Regions from separate parts of the Pseudoalteromonas sp. CO348 genome, predicted to be linked through region 2. Evidence: predicted binding sites of a transcription regulator. Region 2 holds the regulator's gene; each other region holds the start of a gene.
What was found. The regulator sigma-54, encoded in region 2, starts transcription at its own class of promoters, with help from an activator protein. The targets are predictions, from matches to a motif close to GTTGGCACGNNNNTNGNNT.
Positions count from the first base shown of each region.

Region 1: a site for sigma-54 is predicted at 1,684-1,702, ahead of fliE (flagellar hook-basal body complex protein FliE). Genes of this name have one in related genera too.
Region 3: a site for sigma-54 is predicted at 2,215-2,233, ahead of EXT48_RS00095 (DUF2884 family protein). Genes of this name have one in related genera too.
Region 4: a site for sigma-54 is predicted at 1,922-1,940, ahead of EXT48_RS13215 (DUF2726 domain-containing protein). Genes of this name have one in related genera too.

Region 1 is NZ_SGPI01000021.1:192,458-196,355, forward strand. It holds gene fliF (flagellar basal-body MS-ring/collar protein FliF) at 1-1,292, opposite strand, end outside; gene fliE (flagellar hook-basal body complex protein FliE) at 1,313-1,645, opposite strand; gene EXT48_RS11095 (sigma-54 dependent transcriptional regulator) at 1,903-3,282, opposite strand; gene EXT48_RS11100 (PAS domain-containing sensor histidine kinase) at 3,279-3,898, opposite strand, start outside.
Region 2 is NZ_SGPI01000032.1:108,211-112,108, forward strand. It holds gene lptB (LPS export ABC transporter ATP-binding protein) at 1-611, shown strand, start outside; gene EXT48_RS16480 (RNA polymerase factor sigma-54) at 658-2,157, shown strand; gene hpf (ribosome hibernation promoting factor) at 2,187-2,474, shown strand; gene ptsN (PTS IIA-like nitrogen regulatory protein PtsN) at 2,476-2,934, shown strand; gene rapZ (RNase adapter RapZ) at 2,927-3,793, shown strand; gene EXT48_RS16500 (HPr family phosphocarrier protein) at 3,794-3,898, shown strand, end outside.
Region 3 is NZ_SGPI01000001.1:14,004-17,901, reverse strand. It holds gene EXT48_RS00115 (thioredoxin-like domain-containing protein) at 71-583, shown strand; gene EXT48_RS00110 (DUF2721 domain-containing protein) at 596-1,060, shown strand; gene EXT48_RS00105 (cytochrome c) at 1,162-1,608, shown strand; gene EXT48_RS00100 (PA3496 family putative envelope integrity protein) at 1,795-1,980, opposite strand; gene EXT48_RS00095 (DUF2884 family protein) at 2,269-3,054, shown strand; gene EXT48_RS00090 (PLP-dependent aminotransferase family protein) at 3,093-3,898, opposite strand, start outside.
Region 4 is NZ_SGPI01000027.1:30,212-34,109, reverse strand. It holds gene EXT48_RS13225 (cobalamin biosynthesis protein) at 1-475, opposite strand, end outside; gene mtnN (5'-methylthioadenosine/S-adenosylhomocysteine nucleosidase) at 475-1,182, opposite strand; gene EXT48_RS13215 (DUF2726 domain-containing protein) at 1,291-1,881, opposite strand; gene EXT48_RS13210 (aminotransferase class V-fold PLP-dependent enzyme) at 2,092-3,898, opposite strand, start outside.

The DNA.
Region 1 (3,898 bases), on a different contig from region 2:
CCTCGCTGCATATCAAAGCCCACACCACCTTGTAGCAAACGACGGATGTTATTTAACTCTTCTTGCGTACGCGGCGCCATTGCCATGTTACCTTCAGCATCAGGTTTTGCGAGGTAGTCAACGGCCACACTCACACTGATCCGGCGAATAACCCCAGTTTGCTGACGTTTATGGCTAATAGTGGTATCTAACTCATAGTTACGGGTTGCTTCTTTTTGATTACTGCTTGGTGTTGCACTTTGACCATTGCCGCCTTGACCCGCAATCTCTGGGATATTCGAGTTTATGGGAGGTTGATTAGTCAGTGCCCCCGGAATACCTACAGCTAAACCACCAATATTATTTTCTTCATACGTCGTTTCGCTACGAACCGCAGGTAAATCTGGGTTATAACGTTTTTGCGTTTCTTCAACTGCGCTGAAGTCCATCGTTAAGTCAACCTGCGCGGTAAAGTTACCAAGACCTACAGTTGGGATCAGGATGCTATCAATTTTTTCTAGATACTCTTGTTCACGCTTACGTTCGATTTCATACTCTTTTCTCGAGCGTGCAGCTAAAGAGTCTTGAGAACCAGAGTTGAGTAGACGACCGTTTTGATCGGTGACGGTCACGCGTGAAGGTTCTAGGCCTTGTACCGCTGATGCCACGATGTCTACGATTGAATCAACTTCTTCGCCGCCAAGCGTTTTGCCACGTTTAAGGGTAATAACTACGGTTGCTGAGGGCTTTTTCTCGCGACGCGCAAAGACGTTTTCTTTTGGTATTGCAAGCAACACTTTTGCACGATTTACGTCTTGTAACTCTTCAATTGTTCTCGCAAGTTGTTGCTCACGGCTATGCTTTAAGCGCTCTCTTTCAAGACGTTGGCTAACACCAAAACCCATATCTTGCATCAGAATATCAGTGCCAGAACTCGGAGACTGGGTAAAACCGTCACGCGCCATGCGTAGTTTTATGTCTTGATAGTCCGACTCAGCGACTAAAATGGTATTACCATCTAATTGGTATTCAATTTTTTGTTGGTCTAAAAAGTCTAACGTTTCAACGAGTTCTTCTGTTGGATATTTACCAAGTGGGCGCATATCTGGTTGGCGCGCCCAAATGATAATAAAGATTGCGATTGCTAAACAAATAGCAAGGGCAATAACCAGAGTAACCTGGCGCAACATATCAACACCGCTTAGCGCACTGAAGTAGCCTGATTTTTGCTCTTGTTGCTCATCCGAACCGCTGTCATTATTCAGCGCTGCATCGGAAAGCGTAAGATCTGTTGATTGATTAGTAGCCACGATTACTCTCCACAGTCACTCAATTAAACTGGCATGCTCATGATTTCTTTATAGGCCTCAACAAGTTTATTACGAACTTGCACTGTTGCCTCAAAAGCGACCGACGATTTTTGTTTCGCTATCATGGCTTCTGCAAGAGAAACGCTTCTGTCACCCATTTCAACAGCGGTGACTTTTTGTTTCGCTTCTTGTTGTAAGCCATGAACCGTATTAAGTGCATCTGAGAGTAAATCGCCAAACTGAGCCGACGAAGATGCCGCAGTCTTAACCGGCTGCACTGATGGCTGTGTGTTTCTCGTCGCTTCTGCAGCCATTGCCTGCATTTCTTGAAATAGCGCTGATGATTGTACTTTCATGATGCTTTACTCAAAATAACTCTTAGTTACCTGTAATAAAGCAGAAAACGTGCCAACTTAAAACCATTTATTTTCAACATCTTACAACATTTTAACCATGTCGAAAAATTGGCAGTACATAGAAGTGAAAACTAGGCGCCTAAGATCTGCTGATCTTTATAGGCACCTGATTAAATTTGAATTAACAGATAAAGCTTAGCCTGAGATGTGGATAAACAACGAACTAACTCATTGTTTTTAAGCTCAGCTAACCTAGGTTAAGCGGGTAGCGCAATCCCTAAATCTCGCATTTTTGCCAGCTTGTAGCGAAGTGTGCGAGGACTCATACCTAATACCTCCGCCACCTCTTTGCGTTTACCATTAAACTTTGCCAGCGTATCTAAAATAATTTGGTGTTCTTTATCCTGTAGCTCATCTTTATAGCTAATGATCTCATCCTCACCTTGAGATCGCTCCATTAAAGCTGATGCTTCATTATTTACAAGTGGTGCTGACTCAATCAAAGCCATCGGTGAGAAATTTTCGATAAAAATATCATCTTCTTGAATTTCATTACCTTGGAACAAAATCAGGGCACGTTGAATAACGTTATCTAGCTCTCTTACGTTTCCAGGCCAACTGTGCGAACTGAGCTTGTGCTTTGCACCGCTGCTTAATATAGGTGTTGGCTTGCCTGCTTTTTGCGTATGTCTTACCAACAAATGCTCGGCTAACACAGCGATATCACCCGCTCTATCCTTCAGTGGCAACCACTCTAGCGGGAAAACATTGAGGCGATAATATAAATCTTCTCTAAATACCCCATCCTCCACCGCTTCTTTTAAATCGCGGTTACTGGTTGCCAACACTCTGACGTCCAGTGAAATGGTTTTTCTGCTGCCTAAACGCTCTACCTCGCGCTCTTGTAACACGCGAAGTAATTTTGCTTGTAATCCCAAATCCATCTCTGTGATCTCATCAAGCAAAATCGTTCCCTTTTGTGCTTGCTCAAATTTTCCAGGACACGCCTGAATGGCACCTGTAAACGCCCCCTTTTCGTAACCAAATAGAGTCGCTTCGAGCATATTTTCCGGGATTGCAGCGCAGTTAATTGCGATAAAGGGCTCGTCTGCTCTGTCGGATTTATCGTGAATATAGCGAGCCAACACTTCTTTACCTGAACCGCTCGGTCCAAGTACCATAACGCTGGCATCTGACTTAGCTACTTTTACAGCCAGTTCAAGTAGTTTAATACTCTTTGGATCGGCAACAATGGGGCCGTCTGTCTCTTTTTCCTTCTCAGGTAGATAACGTCCAACCATATTGAGCAATACTTCAGGCGCAAACGGCTTAGCCATATAGTCGATGGCACCCAATCTCATCGCTTCAACCGCATCATCAATGGTCGCGTATGCTGTCATCATCAATACCGGTAATTCGGGATAGTTGAGTTTAATGGTCTTTAACAAGTCAAGCCCACTCATGGCACCCATTTGCACATCACTCACCACCAAAGAAAAGGTTTCCTGCTTTAGCAATAAAACGGCTTGTTCCGCACAACTTGCTTCTACGCACTCGATATTTGAAAGCTGCAATGTATCGATGAGTGCTTCTCTTAAACCAGCATCATCTTCAACAACTAAAACTCTGTTACTCATAGTTCCTCCGCCTCAATTAGTGGTAGTACCAAACTAAAACGTGCGCCCTTACCTTCAACATTGTCTGCCTGCGCAAACCCTTTGTGCGCGTTAGCGACCGAATTAACCACCGCAAGTCCTAGCCCAGTCCCCTGCGACTTAGTTGTAAAAAATGGTTCAAACAACTTGTCGACTAAGGTTTCATCGATGCCAGGTCCATTATCAACAACTGAGATACGTACATACTCGCCACACGGCTCGCGCTCTGCATTAAGTTCAATGTGTGCCGCACTGCCAATTATTTGAATACTGTTGTGGATCAGGTTTTGGATCGCACTTGCAAGCGCAGTACGATTACCTAATATTTCGATATCTGGCTCGGGTAAAAATGCTTCCAATTTTGCTTGGTTAAGCTCAACCATAGCGTCAGCACCCGCTTTGACTTCACTTAATAATTGTTGCATTGACACTCGCTCAACCACTTGTTGTTCACCGCTTTTAGCGAACAACAGCATGTCATTAACTTGGCTTTCTAAGTCTTTTAACCGAGACATCAACTTATCGTGAAACTTTTCTCGAGAAGCCGGAGGAAGATTAGCTGCACCTAGATTTGCACCATATAACATCGCAGCCGATA
Region 2 (3,898 bases):
GTGCAGGTAAAACCACTACGTTCTACATGATTGTAGGGTTAGTACCAAGCGACAAAGGTTTTATTCAGATTGATGATGAAGATATCACTTTGCTACCGATGCACAGCCGCGCGCGACTTGGTATTGGCTATCTACCGCAAGAGTCTTCAATCTTTAGAAAACTCACGGTCTATCAAAATTTGATGGCGATTTTAGAAACTCGAAAAGACTTATCTAAAGTTGAGAGAGAAGCTGAACTAAACGAGTTACTTGACGAATTTAATATTCAACACATTCGCGACTCACAGGGCATGGCATTGTCGGGAGGCGAAAGAAGACGCGTAGAGATTGCTCGCGCTTTAGCCGCTAATCCTAAGTTTATCCTGTTAGATGAACCTTTTGCTGGTGTTGATCCTATTTCGGTGTTAGATATAAAGACAATCATAGAGCACCTAAAAAACCGCGGTATCGGTGTGCTAATCACCGATCATAACGTTAGAGAAACGCTGGACGTATGTGAAAAAGCCTACATCGTTTCACATGGTGAGTTAATCGCTGCAGGCACGCCAGAACATGTTTTGGCAGATCAAACCGTAAGAGATGTCTACCTAGGCGAACAATTCAAGCTATAGTTAAGACGTAGTATTAATAACTGTTAAAAAGGATTGTTAGAGATACATGAGGCAATCATTACAGCTGCGCATGGGGCAGCAACTTACAATGACTCCACAACTGCAACAAGCCATTCGCTTGCTGCAGCTTAGTACATTGGATCTGCAACAAGAAATACAAGAAGCATTAGACAGCAATCCATTGTTGGAAGTGGAAGAAGGTGATAATACTGACGGCGAAAACGCTGACCAACACAGCCAAGAAAAGAGCAGTGCTGACGACAATCAAGATTCAAGCGATGAAGCGCAGGTTAGTGACTATGAAATAGACTCAGATACCGCCATGAGTAAAGACACTGTCAGTGATGACCTTGCCATGGATGTCACTTGGGATGAGTATATGAGCGCAGCGCCCGCTGCAAGCTCAGGCCCACTTCCCGATGACGATAATGTTTATCAAGGGGAAACCTCTGAATCTCTCCACGACTATCTCATGTGGCAACTTGAGCTGACGCCATTTAGTCCAACAGATAGAGCGATTGCAATTGCGATTATTGAAGCCGTTGACCTGTCAGGCATTTTAACACTGTCTTGCGAAGAGATTTTAGAAAGCATTAATGATGAAAGTAGCGAAGAGCCTATCGAGCTGGATGAAGTCGAAGCCGTGCTCAAACGTATTCAGCTTTTCGATCCTGTCGGTATCGCAGCGCGCAGTTTACAGGAATGCTTGTGTATTCAGCTAAATCAATTCGCCCCAGATACACCATGGATTGCCGAAACGAAAATGATCCTGACAGAGCATATCGACTTGCTTGCCAGCCGTGACTATCGAACTTTGGCTAAGAAAACGCGCCTTAAAGAAGCCGATCTCAAAGAGGTCATGACGTTAATTCATAGCCTTAACCCAAAACCAGCGGCAAGCATTATTCATGAAGAGCCTGAATATGTGATCCCTGACGTATCAGTGAAAAAAGTAAAAGGTCGCTGGGTCGTAGAGCTAAATCCTGATGCTATGCCTAAAATAAGAGTAAACGACCATTACGCTGCGATGTCTAGAACGGCGAAATCCAGTACGGATAGTCAGTTTATTCGCTCACATTTACAAGAAGCAAAGTGGTTTATTAAAAGCTTAGAAAGCCGAAATGATACATTATTAAAAGTTACCAATTGCATTGTGCAACAACAACAGGCATTCTTTGAACATGGCCCCGAAGCAATGCGCCCTATGGTGCTAAATGATGTTGCTGAAATGGTTGAGATGCATGAGTCCACAATTTCCCGTGTGACAACACAAAAATACATGCATACACCTCGGGGAATATTTGAGCTGAAGTATTTCTTCTCTAGCCATGTAAGTACAGAAAATGGAGGTGAGTGCTCCTCTACAGCAATTAGAGCACTTATCAAAAAGCTGATAGCTGCAGAAAATACCGCGAAGCCATTGAGTGACAGCAAAATTGCAGATATCTTAGCTGAGCAAGGAATTAAGGTAGCGAGACGTACGATTGCAAAATATCGTGAATCCCTAGCCATTCCACCGTCAAATCAGCGTAAAAGCTTGATATAAGACGTAAAACCCAAGAAGGAAAAATGCTTATGCAACTAAATCTAACTGGTCGCCATGTAGAAATTACTGACTCATTAAGAGACTATGTCACCAACAAGTTTGCGAAGCTAGAAAGGCACTTTGATCATATCAATAACGTGCATGTGATCCTTGATGTCGAGAAACTAGTACAAAAAGCAGAAGCAACATTACACGTAAACGGCGGCGAGCTATTTGCATCAACAGAGCATCAAGATATGTATGCCGCAATTGATGGCCTTATCGACAAGCTAGATCGTCAAGTTATTAAACACAAAGAGAAGCTCACTCGACACTAAGATGAAATTAAGTGAATTAGTGAACAAGGACTGCAGTAAAGCTGCGGTCCTTTTTAATAGCAAAAAACGTATTTTAGAATACATCAGCGAACTGGCTCATAGCCAAATTCCAAATACCAGTCAGCATGCTATCTTGGACGCTTTAATGGCGCGAGAGAAATTAGGCAGCACAGGGATCGGTAAAGGCATTGCCATTCCCCATGGTCGACTTGAAGGTTTGGATAAAATCCTTGCAATGGTGCTTGTCAGCGAGCAAGGGATCCAGTTTGAAGCCATAGATAAGCAGCCTGTCGATATTTTTGTCGCGTTCATCGTACCCGAAGGTGATAATCAACAGCACCTGAAGACCTTAGCGGCGATTGCTGATACACTCAAAGACAAGTCTTTCTGCAAAATGCTTAGGCAAGCAAAAAGTGACGATGAGTTATATGCAGTGATCCAAGGTGAACTTGATGAGTGATGAAGAAAAAGGACTCGAGCTTATCATTATCAGTGGCCGCTCAGGCTCTGGTAAATCTGTAGCGCTTCGAGTATTGGAAGACTTAGGCTACTATTGTGTAGATAACATTCCGGTCAATTTGCTGCCGTCTTTAGTCCGCAGCGTTTCGGACAATTATAATAAAATAGCAGTCAGTATTGATGTCAGAAACTTACCTAAAGAACAGGACGAGTTTAACGACATTCTTGAATACTTACCAGGCTTTGCCAAACCTACCCTGTTTTATTTAGACAGTGACGATCAAACCCTGATAAAACGCTTCTCAGAAACACGCCGTTTGCACCCTCTTTCACTGCATAATCTTCCACTAGATGTTGCAATAAAGAAAGAACGGGAATTGTTAGACGTATTGATCACTCGCGCCGATTTTCTCATTGATACTACAGGCCTGAGCGTTCATCAACTTGCAGAAGATATCCGTGAAAAAATCTTAGGTAAAAAAGACAAACAACTCATTATTACCTTTGAATCTTTCGGCTTTAAACACGGCATCCCAAAACAAGCGGATTACGTTTTTGATGCGCGCTTTTTGCCCAATCCACATTGGGAGCCTGAGCTTAAGCCGCTAACTGGCTTAGATCAGCCAGTCAAAGACTATTTGTCGAGTCACAGCATAGTGCAAAAGTTTACTTGGCAGATCCAAACCTTTGTACAAACTTGGTTACCACACTTAGAGCGTAACAATCGCAGTTATCTAACGATTGCAATAGGATGTACAGGTGGGCAACATCGCTCGGTATACTTAGCGCAAACCATTGGCGAGCGTTTTGCTAAAACCCATCCAAACGTCAAAATCCGCCACCGTGAGCAAGAGGGTTAAATGTTAGAAGATACGTTTTTAATCCAGAATAAACTCGGCCTGCACGCCCGAGCGGCAACAGTTCTTGCACAATTAGCGACCCAATTTGATGCCGAAGTGACCTTA
Region 3 (3,898 bases), on a different contig from region 2:
TCTAAGTGGGGCAATATACTGAAATGCGCGCAAGACTTCAAAAACACTGACACGGAAACAAGGAATAGACATGAAAACAACAATAAAAATGTTACTACTTAGTACCGTTCTCACCACCGGATTAAGTGGCTGTAAGGCCTCTAACGAAGCACAACCACAAGCAGACGATGGCTATCAGACCTATATCCACACCGGCGACTCCTTTAAACATTTGCAATTTACGGATATCAAAAACCAAGCTGTTAGGTTCGATGCTAATCACAAAAAGCTGGTGATTTTATTCGCGACGTGGTGCTCCGATTCGCAACGTTTATTGAGTGAACTAAAACAATCTGAATTACTCACCCAGGCCGAGTTAACCATCGTTGCCATTGGCCGAGAAGAAACTAACACTATGCTTGAGCAGTTCAACGAAACCATGCAATTGCCCATCCATTTTGTTGCCGATCCCAATCGAGATATTTACAACACGTATGCCAATAAAGGCATTCCTAGAGTCATCTTGCTTGATGAACGCAACCGAGTGATGCAAACCCTCATCGGTGAGCAACCCAACACCTTATCAAAACTAAACTGGAATTAACGAGGTAACTATATGAATCCAGAAGTCGTTAGCATTCTCACGATGGCCAAAGTTATCCAAACCGCCGTTGCCCCTGTATTTTTAATTACGGGTATTGCTGCGACCTTAGGGGTACTATCAAACCGCTTAGCACGGATCACGGATAGGGCGCGTTTACTTGATCGCAAAATCAATACCACGCAAGATGAAGAGCTCAAAATGCACTTTAGCCGTGAAATGCGCGCACTATTAAAACGGTCTCGTTTTATTCACGTTGCATTTAGCATGAGTGTACTCAGTGCGTTGCTTGTGTGTGCAGTGGTTATGCTGCTGTTCATGTCCCACTTGTACAGTATGCCATTGGGTATTACTTTATCGTCTTGTTTTATCGCGGCTATGGTGCTGCTTATTGGCGCGTTTGTCTCTTTGCTTGGAGAAATCTTTTTAGCCACTCGCAGTATGCGCAGGGGCATGATATTCAAAGACATCGAGAGTTGATTATTTAAAACTAGTTGCCTCCGTCACAGGGCACTTATCGCAATTGTTTGATTATATTTGTAATTTACATTGAAAATAGGGAAAAATATTAGGGGTTTACTATGAAGAAACTACTTACCGTCACACTCTTTAGCTGTCTTGCAGCAACAGCGCAAGCTAACACTATGTTTGAATCGGCTGAAGATGCAATTGAATACCGCCAAGCGTCTTTCCAATTGATCCGTTTCCAGATTGGCAATATGGGCGACATGCTAAAAGGCAAAGTGCCATTTGATGCTGAAGTATTTAAGCAACGTGCTCACAATGCTGCACAATTATCGCAAATGCCTTGGGAAGCATTTATCGACGGTTCTGACAAAGGCAATACTGATGCCCTACCAGCCGTTTGGTCAAATAGAGCTGAGTTCGATGGTAAAGCCAAGCAATTTGCCGAGTATGCTCAAGCACTGGCTGTTGCAGCTGACTCTGGTGACAAAAAGCTGATTGCTTCTGCATTTAAAGATTGGGCAAAAGGCTGTAAAGACTGCCATAAATCTTTTAAAGATTAATACCAATCGTATAAAAACAAAACAGCCGCATATTTGCGGCTGCTTACTATCTGGATATCTCATCAGCTTGGCTATCACCAACGACACAGTAACTCAGACATCGCACTGAGTAACCCACAGCCCTGCTTAATCACACAGCCAAATTGAATTACTGTCAGTGCTAGACTCGTAGATGACGTCTAGTGATCAATCATCAATATAGTCGAAATCATCATCGCCTAGATTTCTACGTAGGCGTTTTTGCTCTAAGTAGTCGTCTAGCTTTCTTTTGACTTTACGCTTTTGCTTGTCATGTTGGTTACGACCCAACTTTTCAAATTCATCGTCTGCAAAATCATCATCAAGCGCATCGTAAGAGAATGTCTTACCCACAACTAACTCCAAAATAAAATAGTCATTAATAAAATGAGAGCCGTCTCTCAAGATCACTATTTAGCGCTAAATTGTCATTCTGAAAAGTGAGAGTTTCTTATCCTTACAATAAAAATTTTTTATTGCCTAATTCATTTTGACAAAAACAACTATATTTTAGTCAATTTCATCACTTTTAGAGCACCTTAACTTTCAACAATAAAACACAATGCATTGATTTTATTTGAGTTTATATTTGGCATTGTTCTTGTAATAACAATCATGCAACTGAGCCAATAAGGATCGACCATGAATAAAATTTTACTACTAACAGCAGCAACAATGATGACAACCACCGTCGCTGCACACGAAAAAAATAACATCACGTTTAGCGGTGACAATTGTGAAGTAGAATTTCAAAATGACGTTAGGATCACGCCTGATAACTTGGTGATCACAACGGCCAAAAACAAAACAGCTGAGATCAACAACCTTGGCGAACTGACACTCAATGGCGAGCGCATCGCACTTAATACACAGCAAAAAACGATGCTCACGCAATATGGTGATGAACTAAGAGGCCGCCTACCACAAGTGGCTGATATTGCTTTTGAAGGCATAAAACTAGCGGGCGTTGCCCTTAATGAAGTGGCGCAAACCTTTAATTTAACCAGTTTAGATAGCATTCATGCTGTGATCGATGACCTCGAAACAGAAGTGCAAAATACGTTTTATCAGCAAGGTGCGTTTGTGATGGGCAAGCAAACCTTTGATGAGTTTGGCCAAAATTTCGACACTCAGTTTGAAGAAAAAATCGAGACCGCAGTACAAGGTGCCATGATGCAATCGATAGGTAGCTTACTGGTTGCGATTGGCAACGAAATGTCAGATGCAAACGGTGATATGAGCAGCTTTGAACAACGTATGGAAAACTTCGCAACGCAAATCGAAACCAAAGTTGAACAACAGGCAGAATCTATTGAGAAAAAAGCCGACGCACTGTGTGGCGATTTTGAACAAATAGCGAAAAACGAAGCTATTGTCGCAAGGTCTATCCCCGCCATGTCAGAGTACCAACTGTTTAAATTTAAATAATCTGACGTTGGCATAACTTACATCTAATTAAAGATACGTTATGCCAACCCTTTCCTTTGTGCATCAGCCAATTCCCCCAGCGTTTTAATCGCTTGCTCTACCGACGCATCCCACGGCAAACCATAACTGATACGTATACAATTTTGATACTTTTTGCTGGCACTAAATAGCGTACCGGGCGTAATACTGATCCCGCGCTCTAAGGCTTTTTGGAACAACAAGGCACCATCAACGTGCTTACCTAAGTCTAGCCACAGCACACAACCACCTTGCGGGCGACTGACTCTTACCTCACTACCAAACGCAACATTCACCGCTTGGATCATACGATCTCGATTCTCAATTAACCGTTTACGGACCAACTTTAAATGGCGCTCGTAGCCTCCGGAGCTGAGAAAGTCCGCCAATGCCCATTGGTTCATTAAAGATGACGAGCAACTCAACGCACGTTTTATGCGCTTTGCTTTTGCACTAAATTGACTGGCGACCATCCAACCCACTCGATAGCTGGGCGCTGCGGTTTTTGAAAATGACGCACATGTGATCACTAAACCCTTTTGGCTAAATGCTTGTGCCGGTATGCCGCGCTGCTCGGTAAAATATAAATCGCCATACACATCGTCTTCTATCAACACCACGTCACGTTGCTCTAATAGTGCCACCAGCTGCGCACGTCTCGTATCTGGCATAAAGCTACCAAGCGGGTTACTAATACTGGTAGAAAACACACACGCTCGAATATCATGCTTTTCAAGTGCCCGTTCAAGGTCGCTCAACCAAATGCCATCATCCGGGCAAACAGGTATTTCAATGGCCTTTAACCCTAAGTTTTCAGCCAGTTCAA
Region 4 (3,898 bases), on a different contig from region 2:
AAAAATGGCGCAGGGTATTTAATGCGGTGCTATCTATGGTGGCTTTACAAATACCAAGCTCTGTTAGCTTCTCTACATCTCTTGCTACCATTCCTTGCAACACGGCTCTTGCAGTCACTTTTTGCTTTGACTTTATCAGCGCGGAAATGCGCTTAGCACGGCTTTCATGGCCAATATCTAAGCATAAAAACAACACCAGCCCACCGAGCCAATTAGGATAAAAAGCAAAGCTAATAATCGCATAAGTTAATACGGTGATGGTTAATATAGGGAGGAAGAATCCCAGTGTGCCTGATAATAGTTGATAACTAGAAGCCGCTTTGGGGCGATAAACTCTTTCGGCAATGGCTTTAAAAACAAGGCTAAGAATAAGATTAGGGTGATAAAGTGTTGATAACCTTACCCCTAGGCTGGCAAAAATCGCCAGTAAGAAAATGATCAGGCCTTCATGGGCCTGAAGCAAGCTGTCGAGCACTAAAGCGTAACCTTATCCAGCTTATTAAGTAGTGCCATCACCATTTTAGAAGAGTTAACCGAAGCGACTTCTAGATACTCCTCGAATGATTGCGGTGATTCTTTGCCGGCGATATCAGATAGCGAGCGGATCACAACAAATGGCGTGTTTAGAGAATGACAAGCCTGCGCAATTGCTGCGCCTTCCATTTCTACTGCTAACATAGTAGGGAAGTCTGCACGCGCCTTGTCGATGCGTACCGGATCGCACATAAATGAGTCACCCGTACAGATCAAGCCAACCATAGTTTGAATGCCTTCAAGTTCATGTACGCTTTGCTCTGCTGCCTCAACTAATTTTGCATGCGAAGTGAACGCAGCAGGCATTTGTGGAACTTGACCAATTTCATAGCCAAATGCAGTAACATCAACATCGTGATGACGTACTTCATTTGAAATAACCACATCGCCGACGTTTAGTGAAGGCTCAAAACCACCAGCAGAACCCGTGTTGATCACGCAATCTGGCGCAAAGTTGTCGATAAGCAAAGTTGTCGCAACTGTTGCTGCCACTTTACCAATGCCAGACTGTACAAGCGTTACGTCAAGACCAGCTAGTTTGCCGGTATAAAAAGTAAAGCCACCTTTGGTCAATGTTTGCGGGTTTTCCATGGTGTTACGCAAAATGGTAACTTCTTGCTCCATTGCGCCGATAATGCCTACTTTCATCAAAAGATTCCTAATTTGTGGTGGGGAAAGCCCCAGTGTCAAAATTGCTTTTATTATACGAAAGGGGTTTTGATAGGTAAAACAAAAAACGGGCTGACGCCCGTTTTGCTATATTTCTGCCAACTGAGTTGACTGTGCTTTTGCCTGTGAAGGGGACAGTACCGCAGGTTTGTAGGTGCGATTTCTGGTTTTCTTTGGCATCTCCACTTTTTGGCCAAGCTTGAATAGGATTGCCGCACGAACCTCAGCACTTTGGTAGCCACTTTTGATTTTCATGCGAATGTGTGGAATACCCGCAGATTCCAGAGCGCCACTGACAAACCAATCTTTTTGTGCTTTATGGCCGTTTTTATTGGCGTTGTTAACTAAATCAACAGCGGCAACAATTTTCAGTGTCTCTTTATCTACCAAGACATAATCCAGCTGTTTGTTCTTAGCTTTAGTTACCGCGGCACGACGTGCTTTTGGAGAGATCCCCGGTTTGCACTCAATCACATCAATGAGTTTAATGCGGCTTACGATTTTATATCTATCGCCAACAGCACGTTCTAATAAATGTAGAAACGATGCTTCAACGGTGGTAAAAACAGATTCTTTACGATTAAACGGATAAGGATTGCCACCCACATCGGTGTACTTAGAAGCGACAATGGAAGCAACGACCACTAGAGCCAAAATAGCAAGTAACGCAAATTCCATACAAAACTCCAAATCAAAAAAATGACATCTGTGGTTTTATAAGCAATAGGTGTGCCAAACGAGCGCTTAAATTAGTGGGTGGTTAACATTAAATCGGTGAATCAGTATTTGGGATATGGAAAGAAAAATAAAGTGCTTTAAGTTGTTTATACTAGGCAGCGATATCTTACAGCAGGGCTGCCTAGTACTGGATTATGATATTAGCTCGCGTTATTTGTCCTCTTTAAGCACATAGATCTCACCATCGAAACTACCTTGAATGGTCAATCCTTGGCCTGCCAGCTCCTTGAGATATTCAATATGCTCTTGGGTAATATGTTGGCCCGGCACCAAAAGCGGAATACCCGGAGGATACGGGGTGACTAAGCCTGCACAAATTCGGTTGTTGCTCTTGCTAATAGGTACAGATTCACGCTCGCCGTAGAAGGCATCACTAGGAATACAAGCAAGGTCAATTGCGGGTAAGTTCTCAGGTAAGCGTGAGCGTCGCGTTGACTTCGATAGTTTTACCTTGCCGCCATCAAGTTTCTTTAAGGCATTGTATAAACGAATGATCTTTGAGCGTGTACCACCCAAGGTTAGTAAGACTAAGATGGTACTGTGCGTATATTTCTCAATCTCCAGCCCAATTTCGTCTAACAGGAATTTATGAATATCCTTTAACGAATATGGTAGTTCACTAATATCTATGAGGATTTTAAGCGGATCATGCCCCATATTATCGCCACTAAAATGTGGGAATATGTTCATAAAGTCTTGCTTATCAAGCACTTTAATATGTTTGAGCGAGGCCATCTGCTGTTTGAACTCTGCAACATGGTTCAGCAGCGCATTGAGTAACTTATAGCCTTCCATCTCCAACTGCTTCTGGCACACATCCAAAGACGCTATAAGTTGGTATTTGGGCGAGGTGCTGGCGTAGATACTGTAAATCTCACGGAAGAAATCAGCATCAAAATCAGGGTCGTTAATATGGATATAAGATGCCTGCGAAAATGCCGATACGACTTTATGCGCCGAATGAGTGACATAATCGGCACCTGCATGAATGGCGGAATAATGGCGCAAGCTAGGGTGAAATAGCGAGTAAGCAAACCAAGCTTCATCAATAAAGACTTTGATGCCATGCTGATGGGCAAATTCTACGACTTGTTTCAGGTCGCTCAGCAAACCATCATAGGTACAGCCGGTGAGCACCAGTAGTTTTGCATCGGTATTTTGTTCAATCGCTTGCTTAATATCGGCCAGTGAAGGCGGTGCAAATATGCCATATTTTGGATTTAAGATACTCGACAAATAGATTGGGAAACTGGCCGATTGCAAAATGCCATAGTGCACAGACTTATGACAGTTGCGGTCGATGATCACCTTATCGCCCTTGCGAAGTAGGGTTTGCAAAATAATTTTATTCGAGGTGGACGAACCGTTGGTCACGAAGTAGGTGCGTTTAACCTCAAACGTTGCCGCAGCGGATTCCTGAGCGCGGCCAATGGTATTGGTGCTGTCTGACAGTGAACCTAACGAATCAACCGATACAGACAAGTCTCCGACAAAGACATTACGGCCATAGAATTGATAAAAATCTTTGATATAAGGAGAGTTTCTAAAGCTCGAACCGCCGCTGTGACCCGGAGTATGCCAAGAGTCGTTCGCTTCGCCGACATAACTGCGATACGCGGTCCAAAATGGCGTCTCGGCTCTGTCATCAAAGTCATTGATCATATATCCCAAAATGGCTTCAGGATCTGAGATAACTTCATCTTTAAAGAAGAAAGACTCGATTTCCTCGGATTCGTTGACTATCTCAAGCCCTTTAGTGTCATCGCCAATAACGTAAACCGGTAATTCTAGACGAATACTTTTTAATTGCTCGATAAAGCGACTATAGGTTTGTTCGCCACTTTTGTTGTGCACATCCCAACTCAGCACGACAGCTTGAATATCACCATCTTCAGTGACATGCTCCAAGGCTTTTGAAAGTTCGAGGCATTCAATAATATCGATTTGAACATCCTCT